Regions from separate parts of the Rhizobium sp. NZLR8 genome, predicted to be linked through region 1. Evidence: predicted binding sites of a transcription regulator. Region 1 holds the regulator's gene; each other region holds the start of a gene.
What was found. The regulator PhoB, encoded in region 1, activates phosphate uptake and scavenging genes when phosphate is short. The targets are predictions, from matches to a motif close to TGTCATNNANCTGTCAT.
Positions count from the first base shown of each region.

Region 2: a site for PhoB is predicted at 5,523-5,539, ahead of HJB89_RS13890 (DUF1868 domain-containing protein). Genes of this name have one in related genera too.
Region 3: a site for PhoB is predicted at 4,205-4,221, ahead of HJB89_RS13495 (NAD-glutamate dehydrogenase). Genes of this name have one in related genera too.

Region 1 covers NZ_JABDVY010000009.1:15,919-23,588, reverse strand. Annotated here, with positions in the region: gene apaG (Co2+/Mg2+ efflux protein ApaG) at 1-108, shown strand, start outside; gene HJB89_RS19730 (Hsp33 family molecular chaperone) at 255-1,247, opposite strand; gene argF (ornithine carbamoyltransferase) at 1,336-2,250, opposite strand; gene HJB89_RS19720 (aspartate aminotransferase family protein) at 2,288-3,487, opposite strand; gene HJB89_RS19715 (GcrA family cell cycle regulator) at 3,904-4,437, shown strand; gene phoB (phosphate regulon transcriptional regulator PhoB) at 4,615-5,298, opposite strand; gene phoU (phosphate signaling complex protein PhoU) at 5,431-6,144, opposite strand; gene pstB (phosphate ABC transporter ATP-binding protein PstB) at 6,189-7,004, opposite strand; gene pstA (phosphate ABC transporter permease PstA) at 7,020-7,670, opposite strand, start outside.
Region 2 covers NZ_JABDVY010000005.1:181,518-189,187, reverse strand. Annotated here, with positions in the region: gene HJB89_RS13925 (YMGG-like glycine zipper-containing protein) at 1-112, shown strand, start outside; gene HJB89_RS13920 (beta-ketoacyl-ACP reductase) at 308-1,033, opposite strand; gene HJB89_RS13915 (acetyl-CoA C-acetyltransferase) at 1,105-2,286, opposite strand; gene phaR (polyhydroxyalkanoate synthesis repressor PhaR) at 2,525-3,097, shown strand; gene HJB89_RS13905 (hypothetical protein) at 3,092-3,499, opposite strand; gene rpmF (50S ribosomal protein L32) at 3,749-3,934, opposite strand; gene HJB89_RS13895 (glutathione S-transferase family protein) at 4,089-4,736, opposite strand; gene HJB89_RS13890 (DUF1868 domain-containing protein) at 4,750-5,472, opposite strand; gene mtgA (monofunctional biosynthetic peptidoglycan transglycosylase) at 5,672-6,409, opposite strand; gene HJB89_RS13880 (polyprenyl synthetase family protein) at 6,545-7,459, shown strand; gene hisC (histidinol-phosphate transaminase) at 7,469-7,670, opposite strand, start outside.
Region 3 covers NZ_JABDVY010000005.1:90,496-98,165, forward strand. Annotated here, with positions in the region: gene HJB89_RS13495 (NAD-glutamate dehydrogenase) at 1-3,999, opposite strand, end outside; gene pdxY (pyridoxal kinase PdxY) at 4,275-5,150, shown strand; gene HJB89_RS13505 (carbonic anhydrase) at 5,222-5,863, shown strand; gene HJB89_RS13510 (GGDEF domain-containing protein) at 5,973-7,592, shown strand; gene HJB89_RS13515 (lytic transglycosylase domain-containing protein) at 7,644-7,670, opposite strand, start outside.

The DNA.
Region 1 (7,670 bases):
CTGATGTTCGGCCATTACCAGATGGAAACGGACGAAGGCGACACCTTCAATGTCGACATTCCCGCCTTCTCGCTGGATTCACCGGGGTTGTTGCGCGTGCTCAACTGACAGGCCGGCCCGAAATCATTTTGCCCGCTTGATAGATTGCCGACACCGGCCCCTCATCCGCCTGCCGGCACCGACCGGGGTCGAGACCGGTGGCTCGACCCCGGCAAGGGTTAGGGTGAGGGGCAGATATCAGGGGCCAACCGAGCCTATTCGGCCGGCTGAAGTTCGACCGGCTCGAAGCGATAGGTGGTCGAGCAGAATTCGCAGGTGACAGCGATCTCGCCATCTTCCTGGCTGGCCTCGATCTCCTCGGCAGAGAAGCCCTTCAGCACGCCCTTGATCTTGTCACGCGAACAGCTGCAGCGATCGAAGACGGCGCGCGGTTCGTAGACGCGCACGCCGCGCTCGTGGAACAGGCGGAACAGCAGCCGCTCGGTGCCAACCAGCGGATCGGTGAGTTCATCCGCATCGATGGTCTCGACCAGCGAACGCGCTTCGGCCCAGGAATCGTCCTCGCTATGCGGGCGGCTGCCGGTGTCGCCGTCGCCGCCGTGGAGATCCGGTTGACGCATGCGCTCCGGCGCTTCCGGCAGGAACTGGGCGACAAGGCCACCTGCCCGCCAGCGATGGCGTGGCTGGCCTTCATCGTCGCGATCGAAGAGTTCGGCCGCGGCCAGACGCACGCGCGTCGGGATCTGCTCCGACTGGCGGAAGTAGACGCCGGCAATGTCCTCGAGCGTGGTGCCGTCGAGCGCGACAATACCTTGGTAGGGCTGGCCGAACTTGCCCTGGTCGATGGTGAAGGCAAGCACGCCGTGGCCGAGCAATTGCTCCGGCTCGGTTTCGCCAGCTTCAATGGCCTTGTCGAGCAGCGCCTGGTCGAAACGGGCATAGGCACGGACATTTTCCGGCGTCGAAAAATCGGCAACGAGAAGATCGACCGGGCCGTCGCCCTTGGTCTGCACGGTGAACTTGCCGTCAAACTTCAGCGAGGTGCCGAGCAGCACCGTCAGCACGACGACTTCGGCGAGCAGCCGGGCGACAGGGGCCGGATAATGATGGCGCTCGAGGATCGCGTCGAGCATCGGGCCGAGCTGGACGGCGCGGCCGCGCACATCCAGCCCGTCCACCTGAAAGGGGACGACATGGTCATCGCCGGCGAAATCGAACTGGCCGAGGGCGGCTGCAGCTTCTGCCATGGATTCACTCCTAGTTTTCAAGCGAAAGGACAGGGTGCTCTTCGCTCGCGCGGCCACGCGTTTTTCGCACGCGGCGTCCGATTATGGTTCAGATCGCGCCCAGGCACCAAGCAAGAATCGACTTCTGCGCATGAAGACGGTTTTCCGCTTCATCGAAGACCACGGATTGCGGACCATCGATCACGTCGTCCGTCACTTCCTCACCGCGATGAGCGGGCAGGCAATGCATGAACAATGCATCATTGCCGGCCTTCGCCATCAAGGCCGCGTTGACCTGGTAAGGCTGAAAGACATTGTGACCCCGGGCCCGATGTTCCTGATTCATGGAGACCCAGGTATCGGTCACCACGCAATCGACGCCTTCGACCGCACGGTCGGCATCATGGCAGAGCATGATTTCGGCGCCCTCATTGCGGGCCCAGTTCAGATAGTGATCCTTAGGCTCCGAACCAAGGGGCACGGCCATGTTCATGCGGTAGCCGAAGCGGGCGGCGCCTTCGACCAGCGAATGCAGCACATTGTTGCCGTCACCGGTCCAGGCGATGGTCTTGCCCTTGATCGGGCCGCGATGCTCTTCGAAGGTCATGACATCGGCCATGATCTGGCAGGGATGGGTGTCATCCGTCAGCGCATTGATCACAGGCACGGTCGCATGTTCGGCAAGCTCCACCAGCCGCGAATGTTCGGTTGTGCGGATCATGATCGCATCGACATAACGCGACAGCACCTTGGCGGTATCGCCGATCGTCTCGGCGCGGCCGAGCTGCATTTCGGTGCCGGAGAGAAACAGCGTTTCGCCGCCGAGCTGGCGCATGCCGACGTCGAAGGAGACGCGGGTGCGCGTCGACGGCTTCTCGAAGATCATCGCCAGCATCTTGCCGGCGAGCGGCTTGTCGCCCTTGCCGGCCTTGAAGGCCTGCTTGCGGGCGAGCGCATCGTTCATGATGGTTCTAAGATCGGCTGATGTGACCGCCGAAAGATCGAGGAAATGTTTAGGAGCCATGTTCTTACCTGTGCTGCGCCCGAAGGCGGCAATCTCTTCAAGCTGTCTTCTTGACCTTGGCGGCGCGGATGCTCTCGGCGGCGCGCTCGATGCGGGCAAGGCCCTCGCGGGCTTCCTCGGCGGTGACGACGAGGGGCGGAAGAAGGCGGATGACGTTGTCGCCGGCGGGCACGCCGAGCAGATGCGCCGCCCGGATCGCCTGCAGCAGTTCGGCTGAGGGAACGGCCGCCTTGATGCCGAGCAGAAGCCCCTCGCCTCTGATATCCTCGATCACATCGGGATAACGGTCCTTCAACGAGGCCAGCCCCTGGCGGAAGACAAGCGCTACGTCGCGCACCTGCTGGAGGAAGCCGTCGGCGAGGATGATGTCGAGCACGGCGCTGCCGACAGCCATGGCGAGCGGATTGCCGCCATAGGTCGAGCCGTGGGTGCCGGCCTTCATGCCGGAAGCGGCTTCTGAGGTGGCAAGGCAGGCGCCGAGCGGGAAACCGCCGCCGATGCCTTTGGCGACCGCCATGATGTCGGGTGTGACGCCCGACCATTCATGGGCAAAGAGCCTGCCGGTGCGGCCGACGCCGGTCTGGACCTCGTCGAGGATCAGCAGCAGGCCGTTGTCGTCGCAGAGCCGGCGTAACGCCTTCATGAACTCGGTGGTGGCAGGACGCACACCGCCCTCGCCCTGCACCGGCTCGATGAGGATTGCCGCCGTGGCGTCGGTGATCGCGGCGCTGACCGCTTCGATATCGCCGAAAGCCACCTGATCGAAGCCGGGCGCCTTGGGGCCGAAACCTTCGAGATATTTTTCCTGGCCGCCGGCGGCGATCGTCGCCAGCGTGCGGCCGTGGAAGGCGCCTTCGAAGGTGATGATGTGGAAGCGCTCGGGATGGCCGTTGGAAAACTGGTAGCGGCGCGCCGTCTTGATCGCGCATTCCAGCGCCTCGGCGCCCGAATTGGTGAAGAACACCTTGTCGGCGAAGGTGACGTCCGTCAGGCGTTTCGCCAGGCGCTCCTGGCCGGGGATCTCATAGATGTTGGAGAGGTGCCAGACTTTGTCGGCCTGCTCCTTCAGCGCGCCGACCACATGCGGGTTGCTGTGGCCGACCGAGGTGACGGCGACGCCGGCGCCGAAATCGAGATAACGCTCGCCGCCTTCGGTGATCAGCCACACGCCCTCGCCTCGCTCGAACCGCAGCGGGGCACGAGAGTAGGTGTCATAAAGCGGCGCGGCTTCAGCCATGGCGCGATCTCCTGGTTGCCGGGCAACGACTCCGGCTAAGGAAACCAGGCCCGAAAAATCAAAAATGCCGCCTTGCGGCGGCCAGCGGTACTATTTCCTTTTCGCGCTGCAATGTCAACAAAACTGCGCCCTTAGCGCATGCAGCAAGGTTGTACAGCGGTGTTTTCGACCTTCAACAGGCTTTATTGCAGAAATGACACGCTGGGGCAGCAAGTTGGGGAAAACTCCGAATTCGATTCATCCGGATTCATGCGACTCTTGTCACGGAGTCACGCTCACACTAGGTTAAAGTTCAATTACTAGACTGCATGCGGCGGAACTAGTCACCAAAATTGATCAAGCGTTTCTTGTTTCGGAGCTTCCGAGGCAACGGTGAGGGATTCTGCCATCACCAACGCAGAAGGTGGAGACAGGGCATGAACTGGACAGACGAGCGGGTCGAGAAACTCAAGAAGCTTTGGGCCGAAGGACTGAGCGCCAGCCAGATCGCGGCGCAACTTGGCGGTGTCAGCAGAAACGCTGTAATCGGCAAGGTGCACCGCCTGAGCCTTCCGGGCCGCGCCAAGGCCGGCGGCACGGCCGCCACGGCCCGAACGCCGAAACGCAATACATCGGCGCCGCGCGCGCCGAACTTCGCCTCTCGGATCACCACCCGCACCGTTACCCGCCAGCAGGGCGCAACGATGCTGAAGGAAGAGATCGAGATCGAAACGGTCGAGGAAATGGAATACGTGCCGAAAGGCAACGTGGTCGTGCCGATCTCCCGCCGCCTCGGCCTGACGGAACTGACCGAACGCACTTGCAAGTGGCCGGTCGGCGATCCGCTGAAGGATGACTTCCACTTCTGCGGCTGCGAGTCCCCCGACAATTCACCCTATTGCGGCTATCACCAGAAACTCGCCTACCAGCCCGTCAACGAACGCCGCCGGGCGGCAGCGCGGGCGAGCTGAACGGGTGACATTGTCGACATGCAAAAACGGGCTGGAAGGCCCGTTTTTTTATGTGAGAACGTTGGGTGTGGCTGCCCCTCATCCGCCTGCCGGCACCGACCGGGGTCGAGACGAGTGGCTCGACCCCGGTCGGGTTAGGGTGAGGGGCAGAGCTTGCTCGACTTTATCGGAAACCCCTCAGGCTTCCATCGAATAGCCGGCGCCGCGGACGGTGCGGATGACGTCTTGCATGTTGGAGAAGTTCAGCGCCTTGCGCAGGCGGCCGACATGGACGTCGACGGTGCGTTCGTCGACATAGATATCGTGGCCCCAGACGCCGTCGAGAAGCTGCGAGCGGGAGAAGACCCGGCTCGGCGACGACATCAGGAATTCCAGCAGGCGGAATTCGGTGGGGCCGAGGCGGACTTCGCGGCTTTTGCGATGGACGCGATGGGTTTCGCGGTCGAGTTCGATATCGCCGCATTTCAGCACCGTCGACAGCACCTCGGGACGGGCGCGGCGTAGCATCGCCTTGACGCGGGCAACGAGCTCCGGGGTCGAGAACGGCTTGACGACGTAATCGTCGGCCCCGGTCGACAGTCCGCGGACGCGCTCGCTCTCTTCGCCGCGCGCCGTCAGCATGATGATCGGCAGACGTTCGGTTTCCGGCCGCATGCGCAGGCGCCGGCAGAGTTCGATGCCGGAGACGCCGGGCAGCATCCAATCGAGGATGAGCAGGTCGGGCGTGCGCTCCTGAAGCCTGATTTCGGCTTCGTCGCCACGAAGGATAGTATCGACCTCGAAGCCTTCCGCTTCGAGATTGTAGCGAAGAAGCACGCTCAAGGCTTCCTCGTCTTCAACAACTGCAACTCTCGGGATCATGCCTGTCGGTCTCCTCGCGCATGTTCCTTAAACCGGGGTGATTTAAGCAATGCATCCTGCGCAAATTCAGAAAGGTGGCTGCGACCTCTTTGCGCGCCCGGATGGGCGCGCACGCAACGGCTAGTATGGGCTTTATTCCGTGACCGCGCCGACGGTGTTGGCGCTGTCGTCTTTCGGACGGTCACCTTCCGGCTGTGCGCCGGTCGCCATGTAGTAGATCGTCTCGGCGATGTTGGTGGCGTGGTCGCCGATGCGCTCGATGTTCTTGGCGCAGAAGAGCAGATGCGTGCAGCTGGTGATGTTGCGCGGATCTTCCATCATGTAGGTCAGCAGCTCGCGGAACAGCGAGGTGTACATCGCGTCGATCTCGTTGTCGCGTTCACGGATCGCATTGGCCTTGTCGGCGGAGCGCGTCGTGTAGACGTCGAGCACTTCCTTGAGCTGGACGAGCGCCAGCTCGGACAGATGCTCGAGACCGCGGGCGAGCTTGCGCGGAACGCCGGTGCTCTGCACGGCGATGACGCGCTTGGCGGTGTTCTTGCCGAGGTCGCCGACGCGTTCGAGATCGGCGGCGATGCGGATCGAACCCATGATTTCGCGCAGGTCCGAGGCCATCGGTTGACGGCGGGCGATGGTAACGATCGCCTTGTCGCCGATTTCTCGCTCGGCGTGATCGAGGATCACATCGTCGGAGATGACCTTCTGCGCCAGCGCGGTATCGCCGTTGACGAGCGCCCGGACGGCCTCGCTGACCATCTGCTCGGCCAGGCCGCCCATTTCGGAAATCCGCCTGGACAGGAACTTCAGATCATCATCATAGGCAGAAAAAATATGTGTCGATGCCATGGGGCTTTATCCTCGAATAACGGGAAGGCTTGGTGTCGCCAAAATCAACCGAAGCGACCCATGATGTAGTCCTGGGTGCGCGGATCGTCGGGATTGGTGAACATCTTGTCGGTGTCGTTCTCCTCGACGAGATTGCCGAGGTGGAACATGGCGGTGCGCTGCGAGACGCGCGCGGCCTGCTGCATGGAGTGGGTGACGATGACGATCGTGTAGTTCTCGCGCAGTTCGTGGATCAGTTCCTCGACCTTGGCGGTGGCGATCGGGTCGAGCGCCGAGCAGGGCTCGTCCATCAGGATGACTTCAGGGCTGACGGCGACGGCGCGGGCAATGCAGAGGCGCTGCTGCTGACCGCCGGACAGGCCGGTGCCGGATTCATGCACGCGGTCCTTGACCTCGTTCCAGAGGCCGGCACGCTGCAGGCTGGTCTCGACGATCTGGTCGAGATCGGCCTTCGACTTGGCAAGGCCATGGATGCGCGGGCCGTAGGAGACGTTTTCATAGATCGTCTTCGGGAACGGGTTCGGCTTCTGGAAGACCATGCCGACGCGGGCGCGAAGTTCGACGACGTCGATATCGGGATCATAGATATCGTCGGTATCAAGCGTGATCTTGCCGGTGACCCGGCAGCCGTCGATCGTGTCGTTCATGCGGTTTAGGCTCCGCAGGAAGGTCGACTTGCCGCAGCCGGACGGGCCGATCAGCGCGGTTACGGTGTTTTCGCGGATGTTCAGGTTCACATCGAAAAGCGCGCGCTTCTCGCCATAGTAAACCGAGACATCCTTGCCGATCATCTTATAAGGGACGTTGCTCATCTTCTGATCCAGCGCTTTTTCAACTGCAGCTTCCGTCAACATGTTCATGATGTGTAACTCCGTTTACCAGCGGCGCTCGAAGCGACGACGCAAGAGGATGGCGCCCATGTTCATGACGATCAGGAACAGGAGCAGGACGATGATGGCACCCGAAGTCCGCTCGACGAAGGCACGTTCGGCCTCGTTGGCCCACATATAGACCTGCACGGGCAGAGCCGTCGAGGGATCGAGCGGCGTCGTCGGCGCGTTGGCGACGAAGGCGACCATGCCGATCAGCAGCAGCGGCGCGGTTTCGCCGAGCGCATGCGCCAGGCCGATGATCGTGCCGGTGAGGATGCCGGGCATGGCGAGCGGCAGAACATGGTGGAACACCATCTGCATCTTCGAGGCGCCGAGGCCGAGGGCTGCAGCGCGGATCGACGGCGGCACGGCGCGCAGTGCGGCGCGCGTCGCAATGATGATCGTCGGCAGGGTCATCAACGTCAGCACCAGGCCGCCAACCAGCGAAGCCGAACGCGGCAGGCCGACGAAGTTGATGAAGACGGAAAGGCCGAGCAGACCGTAGACGATCGAGGGCACGGCGGCGAGGTTGTTGATGTTGACCTCGATCAGATCGGTCAGCTTGTTCTTCGGCGCAAACTCCTCGAGATAGATCGAGGCGGCAACGCCGATCGGCAGAGCGAGCACCAGCACGATCAGCATCAGGTAGAGCGA
Region 2 (7,670 bases), on a different contig from region 1:
CGGCGCCGTTGCCGGCGGTCTGACCGGCGCTCTCATCGGCCACTCGGTCGAACGCCGCGGCTACTGCGTCTATCGCGACCGTTACGGCCGCCGCTACGAGGCCCGTTGCTGATCGGCAAAAAGCATATCGGACTCCCAACGGGCGCTTCGGCGCCCGTTTTTCTTTGCTGCTCGCGCGGGCATGGGGCATGAAATAAGCAAGAGCGCATCCGACGGGACGCGCTCTTGCTTCAATCCACCGCTGATCTACTCGGAAAGTCACGCATGTCGTAATCGCAAACGACAATACAGTTTTGCGAGATGTACTTTAGGCGAAGAACTGCCCGCCATTGGCCGTCAGCGTCGAACCTGTGATGAAGCCGGCATCGTCGGAGGCGAGGAAGGTGACGCATCGCGCGATCTCTTCCGGCTCGCCGAGACGGCCGACGGGGATCTGCGGGATGATGCGTTCGTTCAGCACCTTTTCCGGCACGGCAAGCACCATTTCCGTTCCGATATAACCGGGACAGATGGCGTTGACGGTGATGTTCTTGGCCGCGCCTTCCTGGGCCAGCGCCTTGGTGAAGCCAAGATCGCCCGCCTTGGCTGCCGAATAATTCACCTGACCCATCTGGCCTTTCTGGCCGTTGATCGAGGAGATGTTGACGATCCGGCCGAAGCTGCGGTCGCGCATGCCGGTCCAGACCTGATGCGTCATGTTGAACAGACCGGTGAGGTTGGTATTGATCACCTCGTGCCATTGCTGCGGCGTCATCTTGTGGAACATCGCGTCACGGGTAATGCCGGCATTGTTGACGAGGATTTCGACCGGCCCGATCTCGCTTTCGATCCTGGCAATCCCCTCGCCGCAAGCGAGGTAATCCGAAACATCCCATTTGAACACCGGGACGCCGGTAACGTCATGGAAGGCTTTGGCCTTCTCGTCGTTGCCGGCATAATTGGCAGCAACCCTGTATCCGGCATTTTTCAACGCCATGGATATGGCCGCGCCGATTCCACGCGTACCCCCGGTGACCACAGCCACTCTGCTCATGTTCCGCTCCCTTTTTGTTTTTGCCCCGCCTTGTGGCGAGATTTTCAATCAATGACGGATCGTATGCTACTTTAAAGCGCTTCGAAGCACATGGCGACGCCCATGCCGCCGCCGATGCAAAGAGTTGCAAGGCCCTTCTTGGCGCCGCGGCGCTTCATTTCGAACAACAGCGTATTGAGAACGCGCGCGCCGGAAGCGCCGATCGGATGGCCGATGGCGATCGCCCCGCCGTTGACGTTGACGATCGCAGGATCCCATCCGAGATCCTTGGTGACGGCGCAGGCTTGCGCTGCAAAAGCCTCATTGGCCTCGACGAGATCGAGATCGCCGACCGACCAGCCGGCCTTTTCGAGCGCCTTGCGGGAAGCCGGGATCGGGCCAGTGCCCATGATCTGCGGATCGACGCCCGCCGTTGCCCAGGAAACGATGCGGGCGAGCGGCTGGATGCCGCGCCGGACCGCCTCCGCTTCGCTCATCAGCACCGCTGCGGCCGCACCGTCATTGAGGCCGGACGCATTCGCGGCCGTAACGGTGCCCTCCTTATCGAAGGCCGGGCGCAGCTTGCCCATCGCCTCCAGCGTAGCGCCGTGGCGGATATATTCGTCGGCATCGACCGTAACGTCGCCCTTACGCGTCTGGATGATGTAGGGGATGATCTCGTCGGCAAAGCGGCCGGCCTTCTGCGCCGCCTCCGCCTTGTTCTGCGAGGCGACGGCGAACCGATCCTGCTCGTCGCGCGAAAGCTGCCACTGACGCGCGACATTTTCGGCGGTGATCCCCATGTGGTAGCCATGGAAGGCATCGGTCAGGCCGTCCTTGATCATCGTGTCGATCATCTTCGCGTCGCCCATCTTGACGCCGCCGCGCAAATGCATGGCATGCGGCGCCATCGACATGGATTCCTGGCCGCCGGCAACGATGATCTTGGCGTCGCCGTTGGCGATCTGTTGCATGCCGAGCGCGACGGCGCGCAGACCCGAACCGCAGAGCTGATTGACGCCCCAGGCCGTCGCTTCATTCGGAATTCCGGCCTTAATCGCCGCCTGGCGAGCCGGGTTCTGGCCCTCCCCGGCAGCGAGAACCTGGCCGAGGATCACCTCATCCACTTCGCCGGCATCGACGCCGGCGCGCGCGAGCGCACCCTTGATGACGGCCGCCCCGAGCTCATGCGCGGGAACCGTTGCGAAAGCGCCGTTGAACGAGCCGACTGCTGTTCGACCTGCGCTGGCGATGACGATGGATGAATTGCTCATGGGGACGCTCCTCGTTTTCGTCTCACTTACATAAGAGGAAACTGGCAAAGCTTGGAGCGCAAGTCAAACGCGAAGACCGGCTGCGGTCATTTTTCGGCAGAGCCTGCGAAAGCCCGATTCATCTGCTCTGTTAAAGGTTTGCCGCATCGCACAAAGAGATTGTCACCGGCCTTCTTTTGCGTTTACAGTCTGAAGTGGAGGAATATCCATAATTCAGACGGGGGTCCAGGAGACTGATATGGCGAAGCATGAGGGTCAGATCGTAATCAAGAAATACGCCAATCGCCGGCTATACAATACGGGCACCAGCACTTACGTCACGCTGGAAGACCTGGCGGAGATGGTGAAGAAGGGCGAAGATTTTACCGTCCAGGATGCAAAAAGCGGAGATGACATCACCCATTCGGTGCTGACCCAGATCATCTTCGAACAGGAATCGAAGACCGGCAACACCTTGCTCCCGATCTCCTTCCTGCGCCAGCTCATCACCTATTACGGCGACCAGATGCAGATGGTCGTGCCGAGCTTTCTCGAACATTCGATGCGCGCCTTCGCCGAACAGCAGTCTCAGATGCGCGAGCAGGTGAACCGCGCCTTGGGCGAAACACCTCTCGGCAAGAACCTGCAACTGCCGATGCAGATGGTCGAGGACCAGGTTCGCCGCAACACCGAGCTGTTTCAGCAGGCCATGCAGATGTTCTCGCCCTTCATGACGCCACCCGCCAAGGAAAGCCGCAAGGCCGAGGCTAAGGATATCGATGAGCTGAAGGAACAGCTCCGCGCCCTTCAGAACAAGCTCGACAACCTATAAGCCGATAGAAACATCTCGCCCGGCGCTCCGGATCGAGACGGCAAAGCCGCCGATCACATCGATCAAAGCGATCGTCATCAAAATGAAGAATACCTGCGTCGCAGCGTCCCGGACGAGTAGAAACTCGACCAGGAAGGCGATGAAAACCAGCATCGACAGCATGTGGTTGATAAGGTTGCCAGGCCCGGTTCTGGTTGCCTTCAGGATTTCGAAGAACAGCACGACAAGCGCTATGACGATAATGAGATCGCCGAGCGCCATGCTCCATATCGCGCCCGAGATCATCGACAGCACGATGATATCATGCTGCAGGGCCGGAATGCCGCCATCGCCCATCAGGCCCAGCATCGCCAGATTGTAGAGAATAAACGGGATAATCATCAGAGGCATGGCGGCGATCATCGGCAATCTCCCAGCGCAATATGCTTTGCGCAAATCAGATTCGATTTTCGCAAAGCATATTGCGTCGATTCAAAGTGCTACAGCGTCCTTTGCGCGCCTGAAAAGACGCACGGCGCTGTAGCGGGCTGGAAGAATACTGCCGCAAACCGCTGCCACACTGCAAGTCATTGCAAATATCATATCGCCGAAAAGCAAAAGGCCGGCTTGAGGCCGGCCTTGCAACTTCGATCGGACAAGCCGGATCGGAAATTATGCGCTTTCCTTCGGCGTCAGAACCTGGCGGCCGCGATACATGCCGGTCTTCAGGTCGATATGGTGCGGGCGGCGCAGTTCGCCGGAGTTCTTGTCTTCGACGTAGGTCGGAGCCTTAAGGGCGTCTGCCGAACGGCGCATACCGCGCTTGGACGGGCTTGTTTTTCTCTTCGGTACAGCCATTTCTCTTACTCCACTTGCGGGCAAAACATTCCCACGGCCACACCGGCGGCCGAAACGGACATGTCGCGATTTCGGAATTTCGCGCGCTTATACATGCAAGGGGTGGCCTTGACCAGTCCCCATGCGTATTTTTTGCGAAGCCGATGATTCCGTATCAGACTTCGTCTTCCGGCACGATCCAAGCCTCGGCGCGGGCTGCCTCTTCCCATTTGCGCCAGGCCGGATGCGCCTTCATGGTCGCCATATAGGCCAGCGTGTCGTCCCCGCTGACCAGGTCATAGATCTCGAACCGGTTGACGACAGGCGCAAACATCGCATCCGCGGCCCCGAACGCGCCGAAGAGAAACGGCCCGCCGGATTGCTGCAACAGATCCCGCCAGATCGTCTCGATGCGGCTGATGTCGGCCTCGACCCCATCCGGCAGCGCGATCCTGGCCTTCGGCCGGCGGATATTCATCGGGCAGGCGCCGCGCAGAGCCCGGAAGCTTGAGAGCATTTCCATCGAAACCGAACGGGCGAGCGCCCGCTGGGCACGATCCGCGGGCAGAAGACCGGCGTCCGGATAAAGCTCGGCGGCATATTCGATGATCGCCAGCGATTCCCAGACCTTCAATGCGCCATGCTGCAGAAGCGGCACGCGCCCGGTCGGAGAGACCGCCTTGATATTCGGATTGCCGCCCGCGTCGTCGAAAGGGATCAGCACCTCCTCGAAATCGATGCCGACGCCCGTCAGCGCCATCCAGGGTCGGAACGACCAGGAGGAATAATTCTTGTTGGCGATGTAGAGCGTCGGTCTAGCCATGGGCCTCTCCCGTTCAGGCGTCGAAATCGAAAATCAGCAATTCGTGGAAATGGTTCATGTCTTCGAACACGCAGAATGCCGGCGGTGCCAGTTCTAAAACAGGGGCCTTGCGGCGGATATCGTCGGCGACCTCGTCGAGCATTGCCTGCCAGCGCGGCAAGGCTTCATCCTCCAGCCGTTCGATCGCATAGGCGAAGGTCACGTGGAACTTGTAGTCCTCCTGGTTCGGCTGGCGGTAGCCCAGAAGATCAGCAAACGCGTTGCGCCAGGCGCGCATGACCTTGCGGTCGTTCTCCGTCACCCCGTCGACGAGCAGGCCCGACGGGCGAGCTTCGACGATCTCCACCTTGAAGGGCTCGGCCATCGAAAAACCCTCAAGCCTGGCAGCCAGCAGTTCCGTCATGTCGTCTATCGGCGTCTCGAGAGGGAGATCGCCCGGCCAGCAATCCTGCCGGCGCCTGGTCTCGATGATGCCTTCGAACAGCGTCATGTGAAGGCTGGAGATCGGCGTGAACAGGAACTGTGACGCTTCGGGCATCGCCAGATATCTCTCACGCGCCTCGATCAACGCCGCCTGCGTCTGCGAGCCCGTGTCGAGATGGCAGACGATGGTATTGCCGGCTTCCGGCAGAAAACCGCCGACCTTGCGATAGCGGCTGCCGAGGTGCGCAGGCGGGTTCGGATTGCGTGTCTTCGAGTAACAGAGAAGCTCTTGCGAAAGCGTCGTAATGGTCATGGGCGACTCAGGGGCTCCAGTTGGACTGCATTCGCCCATATGGCAGAACCAAGAATGTCAGATGACGTTTGGTCCTTCTCCTGCATAATTCCTTAAAGCGTGATCGATTCAAGGACAATCTTATGCAGCAATTCAAGGCTTTAAAGCGCCCTTGTACGCGTCTGAAGGACGCGCGGCGCTGTAACCATAAGCTCCGATCTCACCTATAGATGCACTTGATGTAATCGGCCGAGCCCTGTGCGCGCCTCTCGATCACGCCGGCAAGCCGACGAAGGCCTCGTCCTGGTTTGCCGGCATTGCGGTCGATCGGGTTCGGCAATGAAACGGCAAGCAGCGATGCCTGGCGTCGCGTCAGTTTCGACGCCGGCACCTTGAAATGATGCTGGGCCGCAGCCTCGATGCCGTAAATGCCGGGACCCCATTCGGCGATGTTCAGATAGATTTCCATCAGCCGCCGTTTCGACAGGACGAAATCCGTGGAGACAGCGAGCGGAAGCTCCATCGCCTTGCGCACGAAGGAGCGGCCGTTCCAGAGAAAGAGGTTCTTAGCCGTCTGCATCGGGATGGTGCTGCCGCCGCGCGTCGCCTGACCTTTCAGCGTATCCCCGACCAGCATCCGCATTTCCGCCCAGTCGACGCCGCCGTGAAAGCAATATTGCCCGTCCTCTGACATCATCACCGACTGCACCAGAGCCGGGGCGACGTCATCAAGCGACACCCATTGCCTATCGTAACCGCGCAGCAGCACGAGATCGCGCAGCATCAACGTCGAGACCGGGTGAATGAACGGCAGCAGATAGAAAAAGATCAGGGCATAGGGAAGGATCAGCACGATCAGCACGGAAAGAACAATGCGTTTCAATAGACGCCGGTCTCCGAACCATTGCCGACGAGCCGGCATGTCGACGCTGTCCTCTCTCTCCGGCGCTATATCCAATGTTCCCCAGTCCGATTTCGCCCCTGTCGTTGTCATAGCGCCTGTACGGAGCTTATGCCAGAGTGCGTGGCAAATCTTGCTGCGCCATCGACAATTCCGTTGCAAGCCCCGGGGCGCTCATGCCAAACAGCGCCCATGGACGCGAACCGGGACACTTTCGAAACGAGGCTGAGGAACAACGCCCGCGAGATCGAGGCGTTGCTCGACGCATTGCTGTCACCGAGCCCTCTCTCCGATGAAATCGTCAGACCTGAGACGCTGCGCGACGCCATGCATTATGCCGTGTTGAACGGTGGCAAGCGACTGCGCCCATTTCTCGTCGTCGAAAGTGCCGCCCTTCTCGGCGGTGACGCCGCGGCGGCGCTTCGCGTCGGCGCTGCACTCGAATGCGTTCACTGCTATTCGCTCGTGCATGACGACCTGCCGGCCATGGACGATGATGATCTCCGCCGCGGCAAACCGACGGTACACAAAAAATTCGACGAAGCCACCGCGATCCTCGCAGGTGACAGCCTGCTGACCTACGCCTTCGACATTATCGCCACGCCGGAAACAGCCCTTCCCGAAACGAGCAAGGCATCGCTGGTACTGGCTCTTGCTCGCGCCGCCGGTCTCGGCGGCATGGCCGGTGGCCAGGCGCTCGATCTCGCGGCAGAAAGACAAGCGCCTGACGAGGCCGGCATCATCCGCCTGCAGGCGATGAAAACAGGCGCGCTGATCCGCTTTGCCTGCGAAGCCGGCGCCCTCATCTCGGCCAGCCCGCCGGAAGATCGCCGCCGCCTGCGCGCCTTCGGCGAAAAGATCGGACTTGCATTCCAACTGGCTGACGACATCCTCGACCTGACCTCGGACACTGCAACCATGGGCAAGGCGACCGGCAAAGATGCAGCCCGCGGCAAGGGAACGCTTGTAGCGCTACGCGGCATGGAATGGGCCGAAGCCCAACTCCATCAGCATGTCCGCGATGCCGAGACACTGCTTGCCCCCTACGGTGCCCGCGCCTCGACCCTCATCGCCACCGCGCATTTCATCGCCGACCGGAAGAGCTGAATCGTCGGATCACGCCGACAATATTTCCTTGAAAGCCGAAACCAGGCGCGCGCATTCCTCGTCCGTGCCGATGCTGATGCGCAGAAACTCCGAAATACGCGGTTTGGCGAAATGCCGGACGAGAACACCACGCTCCCGCAGAGCCGCTTGAAGCGCTGCACCCGACTGGCTCTCATGCTTTGCAAAAACGAAATTTGCTTGAGACGGCAGC
Region 3 (7,670 bases), on a different contig from region 1:
GAAGCTCGGCCCGCCGCGGTTGATCGCCTCGTTGGCAAGCACGGTCGCGACAATTTCGCGCTTCAGCCGGTGGCCGGCGATATCGCCGGCATTCGACTTCTGCATCTTGACCGGGAAATAATTCAAAAGCGTCGCGGTAAAATAGGGATCGTCCGGCAGATCGCTGGCGGCCAGCGCATCGAAGAGCACGATCTTGGCGTAGGATACCAACACGCCGATTTCCGGCCGCGTCAGCGGCTTGCCGGCGGCATAGCGTTCAGCAAGGCTCTGCTCGTCCGGCAAAGTCTCGACCTTGCGGTTCAGCTGGCCGGCGGCCTCGAGCACGCTCATGAAACGGCCGAGTTCGAGACCGTTTGCCGTGCCCTTGCGTTCCGTCAGCGAGATCGCCAGCGACTGCAGGTAGTTGTTGCGTAGCACCAGGATCGCCACTTCGCTGGTCATCGAGGACAGAAGCTGGTCGCGTTTTGCCCGCGTCATGCGCCCGTTATGCATGGCGGCTGCCAGCGCGATCTTGATGTTGACCTCGACGTCCGAGGTGTTGACGCCGGCCGAGTTGTCGATGGCGTCGGAATTGCAGCGCCCGCCCTTGAGACCATAGGCGATGCGGCCCTTCTGGGTGACACCGAGGTTTGCGCCCTCGCCGATCACCTTGGCGCGCACTTCGGCCGCCGTGACGCGGATCGGGTCGTTGGCGCGGTCGCCAACTTCGGCGTCGGTTTCGGGCGCCGCTTTCACATAGGTGCCGATGCCGCCGAACCAGAGCAGGTCGACCGGGCTCTTCAAGATCGCCGTGATGATTTCGAAGGGCGTCGCCACGGCCTTGTCGAGGCCGATCGCGGCAACCGCTTCCGGGGTCAGAGTGACCGATTTCGCCGCGCGGGAGATGATCATCGCACCTTTGGAGAGCACGGTTTTGTCGAAATCCTGCCAGCTTGACCGCGGCAGGTCGAAGAGACGCTGGCGCTCGGCCAGCGTCTTTTCCATATCGGGATCGGGATCGATGATGATGTCGCGGTGGTCGAAGGCGGATATGAGGCGGATCTTCGGAGAGAGCAGCATGCCATTGCCGAAGACGTCGCCGGACATGTCGCCGACGCCGGCAACGGTGAAGGGCGTCGTCTGGATGTCGATGTCCATTTCGCGGAAATGGCGCTTGACGGTTTCCCAGGCGCCGCGGGCAGTGATGCCCATCTTCTTGTGGTCGTAACCGGCCGAGCCGCCGGAGGCGAAGGCATCGTCCAGCCAGAAGCCGGCTTCTTGGGCCAGCGCATTGGCGGTATCGGAGAAGGTTGCGGTGCCCTTGTCGGCGGCGACGACGAAATAGGGATCGTCACCATCGAGCCGAACGGTGTCCTTCGGCGCCACAATCTCGGCGCTCGATATATTATCGGTGATCGACAGCAGCGTGCGGATATAGGTCTTGTAAGCCTCGCGGCCGGCATTGAAGATCTCGTCGCGGCTGCCGCCGATGGGGAGCTTCTTCGGATAGAAGCCGCCCTTGGCGCCGACCGGCACGATGACCGCGTTCTTCACCTGCTGGGCCTTGACGAGGCCGAGCACCTCGGTGCGATAATCCTCGGCACGATCCGACCAGCGCAGGCCACCGCGCGCCACCTTGCCAAAGCGCAGGTGCACGCCTTCGACTTCGACGCCATAGACGAACATTTCGCGGAAGGGTTTCGGCTGCGGCAGGCCGTCGACCAGGTGCGGATCAAGCTTGAAGGCCAGCATCGACTTTGGGGAGCCGTCTGGATTCTTCTGGAAATAATTGGTGCGAAGCGTCGCATCGACGATATTGACGTAACGGCGCAGGATACGGTCGTCGTCAAGACTCGGCACGTCGGCAAGCTCGGCCTCGATCGCCTGGTGCAGGTCGGCAAGCTTCTTGAGGCGGGCCTTCTCGGAAAGCGTGGTATCGAGCGTGTCGTGGAACAGCCGGAAGATGGCGGCGGCGACAGCAGGATATTTGTCGAGCGTGGTTGCGATGTAATCCTGCGAATAGGCAATGCCGGCCTGGCGGAGATAACGTGCATAGGCGCGCAGCACGTTCGTCTCGCGCGCTGAAAGCCCGGCCGAAAGGATCAGCCGATTGAAGCTGTCATTGTCGATCGTGCCGGCGAAGGCGGCGACGAAGGCTTCTTCGAGGGCAGCGCCGTAGCGCTGCAGGTCTATGTCGCCACCATTGCGGGCCTCGAGCTCCATATCGTGCAGCACGACGAGTTTCGTTTCTCCATCGGCGGCCGGCACCCCAATGTCGAAGGTGCGTTCGCTGACGACATTGAAGCCGAGATTTTCCAGAAGCGGTACGCGGCGCGACAGCGCCAGCTGGCCGCCGGCGTGGAAGATTTTCAGCGAGAGGATGCGGCCCCGTTCTTCCGGACGATGGTAGAACTGGATGCGAAGCGGCTCGCCAGCGGCGCAGGCGCCGATATCGGCGAGGTCGGCAACGGTTTCCTCCGGAGTGAAGGAATCCTGGAAGGCCTGGTCGACCGATATCTTCGGCGCCTTGGCCCCGGCCAGCGCCTCGAAACGGTCGTCCCAACGGGCGGTGATTTCGCGGATCACCTGCTCGAGCTTTGCCTGCGGAATACGCGGCGTCTTGCCGCCGGAGCGGCCGATGATGAAATGCACGCGCGCCACGCCGCCTTCCGGGAAAGCCGGATAATAGGCGGAGACACGACCGTCATAGACAGTCTTCAGATAGGTGCCGATCCGCTCGCGGACGATCGAGTCGTATTCCTCGCGCGGCACGTAGATGATCACCGAGACGAAGCGGTCGAAATGGTCGATGCGCGGCAGGACACGCACGCGCGGACGGTCGGCCAAGTCATTGATCTGTTCGGCAAAATTTGCAAGCAACGTGGTGTCGATCTGGAAAAGGTCGTCGCGCGGATAAGATTCCAGCGTGTTGTCGAGCATGCGGCCGGAATGGCTCATCGGGTCGAAGCCGAAATGCTCCTTCACCTTTTCGATCTTGGAACGCAGCAGCGGGATTTCAGAGGCGAGCGACGTATAGGCCGTCGAAGTGAAGAGCCCGACGATGCGCAGTTCGCCGGTGACGTTGCCCGCAGCGTCGAAACGTTTGACGCCGACATAATCCATATAGGCCCGGCGATGGACGATCGATTTCACATTTGCCTTGGTGACGATGAGGAAATCGGGGCCGTCGAGGAAGGCCAGGATCTCAGGCGTCGTCGTCACGGCGTCCTTGCCGGTGCGCAACACCAGCACATCCGGGTTGGAGAGCATGCCGAGGCCAGCACCCTTGTCGCGTTCGACCCTGGCATCGGAACCTTTGCCGGAATAGACATATTCACGCATCCCGAGGAAAGTGAAATTCTCATCGCGCAGCCATGTCAGGAAGGCGATTGCCTCATCGCGATCAGCCTTCTTCCGGGTGGTGCCGTTGGCTGAGAGCTCGGCGATCACCCCGTCGATCTTGGAAAGCATCGGCTTCCAGTCGGACACCGACAGGCGGACCTGCTCGAGCACGGTTTCGACACGTTTGACGAGATCTGCGGCCTGGGCGAAGTTGAGCGGCGCAATGTGGAGCTGGATATGGCTGACGCGGTTGGCCGGGTCGCTCGGATGATCGGCGGAATAAATCGCCGGCGCCTTACCTTTTTCCATGATCAGGATGGGATGCACGGCCATGAACAGGTCGCGATAGGTGCTCGTCACTTCACCCATGACCGATTCAAACAGAAAAGGCATGTTCCGGTCGGTGACCGATAGCACCGAAACGGCAATGCCATCTGGCGTCACATCGGCAATGGTGTCGATGCCGACACGAGGCGCCTTGCCATTCCAGGCGGCAAGTTCCTTTGCCGAATGCACGGCGGAGAGCGCCAGCATCTCAGGCGTATAGAGTTCGAGATCGTCATTGCTGGCCCGGCCGAAGAGTATTTCCGGATCGAGATGCGCCTCGCCCGTCGCCTTGGCGATCTTGCGTGCGCTTTCGATCTGCTTTTCCCGTTTCGGATTGTTTCTGGCAGCCATGGATCGCCTCCCGCAATGGACTGATTTTCTGCAAGCTAACAGAAGATTCTTCGAAAAAATCTCTAAAATGGAGGCCCGAACGATTGTCTTGATGCTTTTTTGACCCTCAAAATAGGAAATGAAGAGGGATTTTTTCGCTTTCCTGGCCAAAACGAACGGGGAAGCCTCTTTTTAGTTTTCGTTTCGCCTACATTTCCATGCCCACGTGAAGAATGGTTGACAGCGCGCCGTCAAAAAGATCATCAAAACGCGATCATCATTCGGACCTCGGTATCATGTCGGAAAATGCAGCGGGCGCAGTCATTGTCATCTCCAGTCATGTGGTGCGCGGCTCGGTCGGCAACCGGGCGGCGGTCTTTGCACTGGAGACGCTCGGTCATCCTGTCTGGGCGCTGCCGACCATCGTGCTTCCCTGGCATCCCGGCCACGGCCGCTCGACGCGGCTGACATTTGCGGAAGCGGATTTCGACGCGGCGATCGACGATCTAATCCGCGCGCCCTGGATCGGCGAAGTCAGGGCGGTGCTTTCGGGCTATTTCGGCAATGCCGCCCAGGCGCGTTCCGTCGCCCGGCTGATCGCTGCGCTCCGGCAAGATAATCAGGAACTGCTTTATGTCTGCGATCCCGTCATGGGCGATCTCGGCGGCCTCTACGTGCCGGAAGCGACCGCAGAGGCTATTCGCGATCATCTCATCCCGCTCGCCTCGCTGGCGACGCCGAACCGCTACGAACTCGCATGGCTTTCGGGGGCAGCGCTTGAAGACAACAGCGCGATCATGGAGGCGGCGCTGGCGCTCGGACCATCGCGCATGCTCGTCACCTCGGCCGTGCCGATGATGGCGGGCGGTACCGGCAATCTCTATCTTTCCGGCCGTCACGCGCTTCTTGCCGAGCACCGCGTCGTCGAAAATCCGCCGAATGGGCTCGGCGACCTGCTTGCTGCCGTCTTCCTGTCGCGCCTGCTTTCCGGCCTCGAGGACGAAAAAGCGCTTCAGCTTGCCACCGCCAGCGTCTTCGAGGTGCTTGCGCGCGCCGTCAAGCGCGGCAGCAACGAATTGATGTTGGCAAGCGATGCTTCCAGCCTTTCGACGCCGATGGCCATGGTGCAGATGCGCCGGCTCGTGCATCCGGCGCAGCGGCGGAAAAAATGACACATCGGCCAATGCGTTCATTTTGCAGTGCAGCAGTTGATCTTGTCTTCCGCGCGCGCTAATCCAGAAGCATGCAGCGTTTTCCAAATCCTCTTCTGGACGGCTATCGCAACTTTATGAGCGGACGTTATGCCGACGCCCGCGACAGGTATCGGCAGCTTGCCGAAAACGGTCAGAGTCCCCATACGCTGGTCATTGCCTGTTCGGATTCACGTGCGGCACCGGAGCTGATCTTCGATGCCGGCCCGGGCGAGCTCTTCGTCATTCGCAACGTTGCCAACATGGTGCCGCCTTACGAGCCGGACGGTCACTTCCATTCGACGTCGGCCGCGCTCGAATTTGCCGTGCAGGCGCTGAAGGTCTCGGATATCGTCGTGATGGGCCATGGCCGCTGCGGCGGAATCCGTGCAGCGCTCGATCCGAACGCCGAGCCGCTGTCGCCCGGCGATTTCATCGGCCGCTGGATGTCGCTGGTCAAGCCCGCCGCCGAGCAGATCCAGAGCAACGATGTGATGACGGCGGCCGAGCGGCAGACGGCGCTGGAGCGTGTCTCGATCCGCAATTCGATCGACAATCTCAGAAGCTTTCCCGACATCAAGGCGCTCGAGGAAGCAGGAAAAATGCACCTCCATGGCGCATGGTTCGATATCTCCACAGGCGAACTCTGGGTGATGGATGCTGAGACTCGTGACTTCATTCGTCCAGAAATCTAGGGCCAGAAATCTAGGGATCCGCCGCTTTATCAGTTTATTAAGAATTGCTGCTAAGATGCCGTCAATTGGTCGCGCACGACCGACGTTTTGATCACCGTGGCGATTGGCGATGAAGTTCGAAACCATCAAAAGGGTTATCCTGGCCGCCATCATGCTGCCCTTCGTCTTCATGCTCATTGAAGGCGTCGTCGTCATAAGGTCTTCGCTCAGACAATACAGGGATCTCGAAAAGGACAGGCAGTTCGCCGACGTGCTTGCCCGCGGCGGGTCGATCGCCGCCACGGAGATCCTGAGTGAAATTGGCGCCACCCGCCTCTACCTCGCACGTCCCAACAACGCGACTGCCGCCGACATGCAGAGAAGCCGGGTGACGCTCGATCGCGAGCGCTTGGCCTTCTATGCCACGCTGCCCTCCCGCGATGCGCTCGACCCAGGGCTGGCCGGCGAATTATCGATTCTCAGCCTTGCCTATAGCCGCATCGTTGCCGCCCGCAACGCCGTCGACCAGGGCCTTTACGCCGGCAGCGATCCCGGTTCTATCTACTGGTATGCAGCTCTCAAGCAGCTTGCCGTCGTCGACACGCTTTCACCACTGATCAGCGATCCGGTGCTGCTTGAGAAATCCAACCAGCTGATGGGTATTCTGCTGACCTATTACGGCGAAAGACTGATTACCGGCGTCGGCACCCGCTACCTCGATCACCGTGTTTCCGCGCGGTTTCCGGTGGAGCTGTTCGTACAGGGCAAGGTAATGCTCGGTGAGGGCATGGACCACATGGTCTTTCATTCCACGGCGCCGATCGTGCGCGACATCGTTGCCTATCTTGCCCGTAGCGACCAGGTGAAGGCGAATGCGATCACCGATGCGATCCTTGCCGGATCGCAGCCGACGCGCGTAGTGCGCGACGTCTGGGCTACTGCGCAGAGCGAACGCATGATCTTCCTGCAGCAGAAGATGGTCGAGGCCGCAAAAGATATTCATGAGACCGGCGAAAACTTGTCGACGCGCGCGCATATACATCTGACGCTGATCCTGGGGCTGTGTGCCGGCCTGTTGCTTCTCGCCACATTGGTGATGACGCTGGCGGCAAGGGGCCTGCGCCTGATCGACCGGCTGACGCGGGATCGCGAGACACTGGTCAGCGAGTTGCGCAACGCCGCCCAGACCGATCTTCTGACTGGCTTGTACAACAGGCGCGGCTTCGAGGTCGCCGCATCGGCGCTTCTGACGCAGGCCGAGCACGGGTCGCGCTGGATCTCCGTCGTCCTCTTCGACCTCGATCATTTCAAGAAGGTCAACGATATCAACGGGCATGATGCCGGCGATGCCGTGCTCCGGCAGGTCGCGGGCGTCGCGCGTCAAAATTTTCGCTCCTTCGATCTGCTGGTGCGCCATGGCGGCGAGGAGTTTTTGGCGCTTCTGCCGGATTCGACGCCTGACGATGCTGCAATCATTGCCGAGCGCGTGCGGCTGGCGATCGAAGCGGCGGAAATATCTTTGGAGAGCGGCGATGTTCTCAAGGTGACGGCGAGTTTCGGATGCGCCGGCCGGGCAAATGAAGCCGCCAACCGGAACTTCGAGGATCTGGTTAAACGCGCTGATCTGGCGCTCTATGCCGCCAAGGCCTCCGGCCGCAACTGCGTCGTTTCGGGACCGATCGTGCAGGCGCCGGCGAAGGAGGAGCGACGCAAGAAGGCGTCGGGCGGCGGTTTTGATACCCGAACATGAAAAACACCGCATGTCGCAGCGGCGTTTTCGGGTATCGTTGTCGATGAGGGCCTATTTGCCGTCGATCTGCTGGCCGAT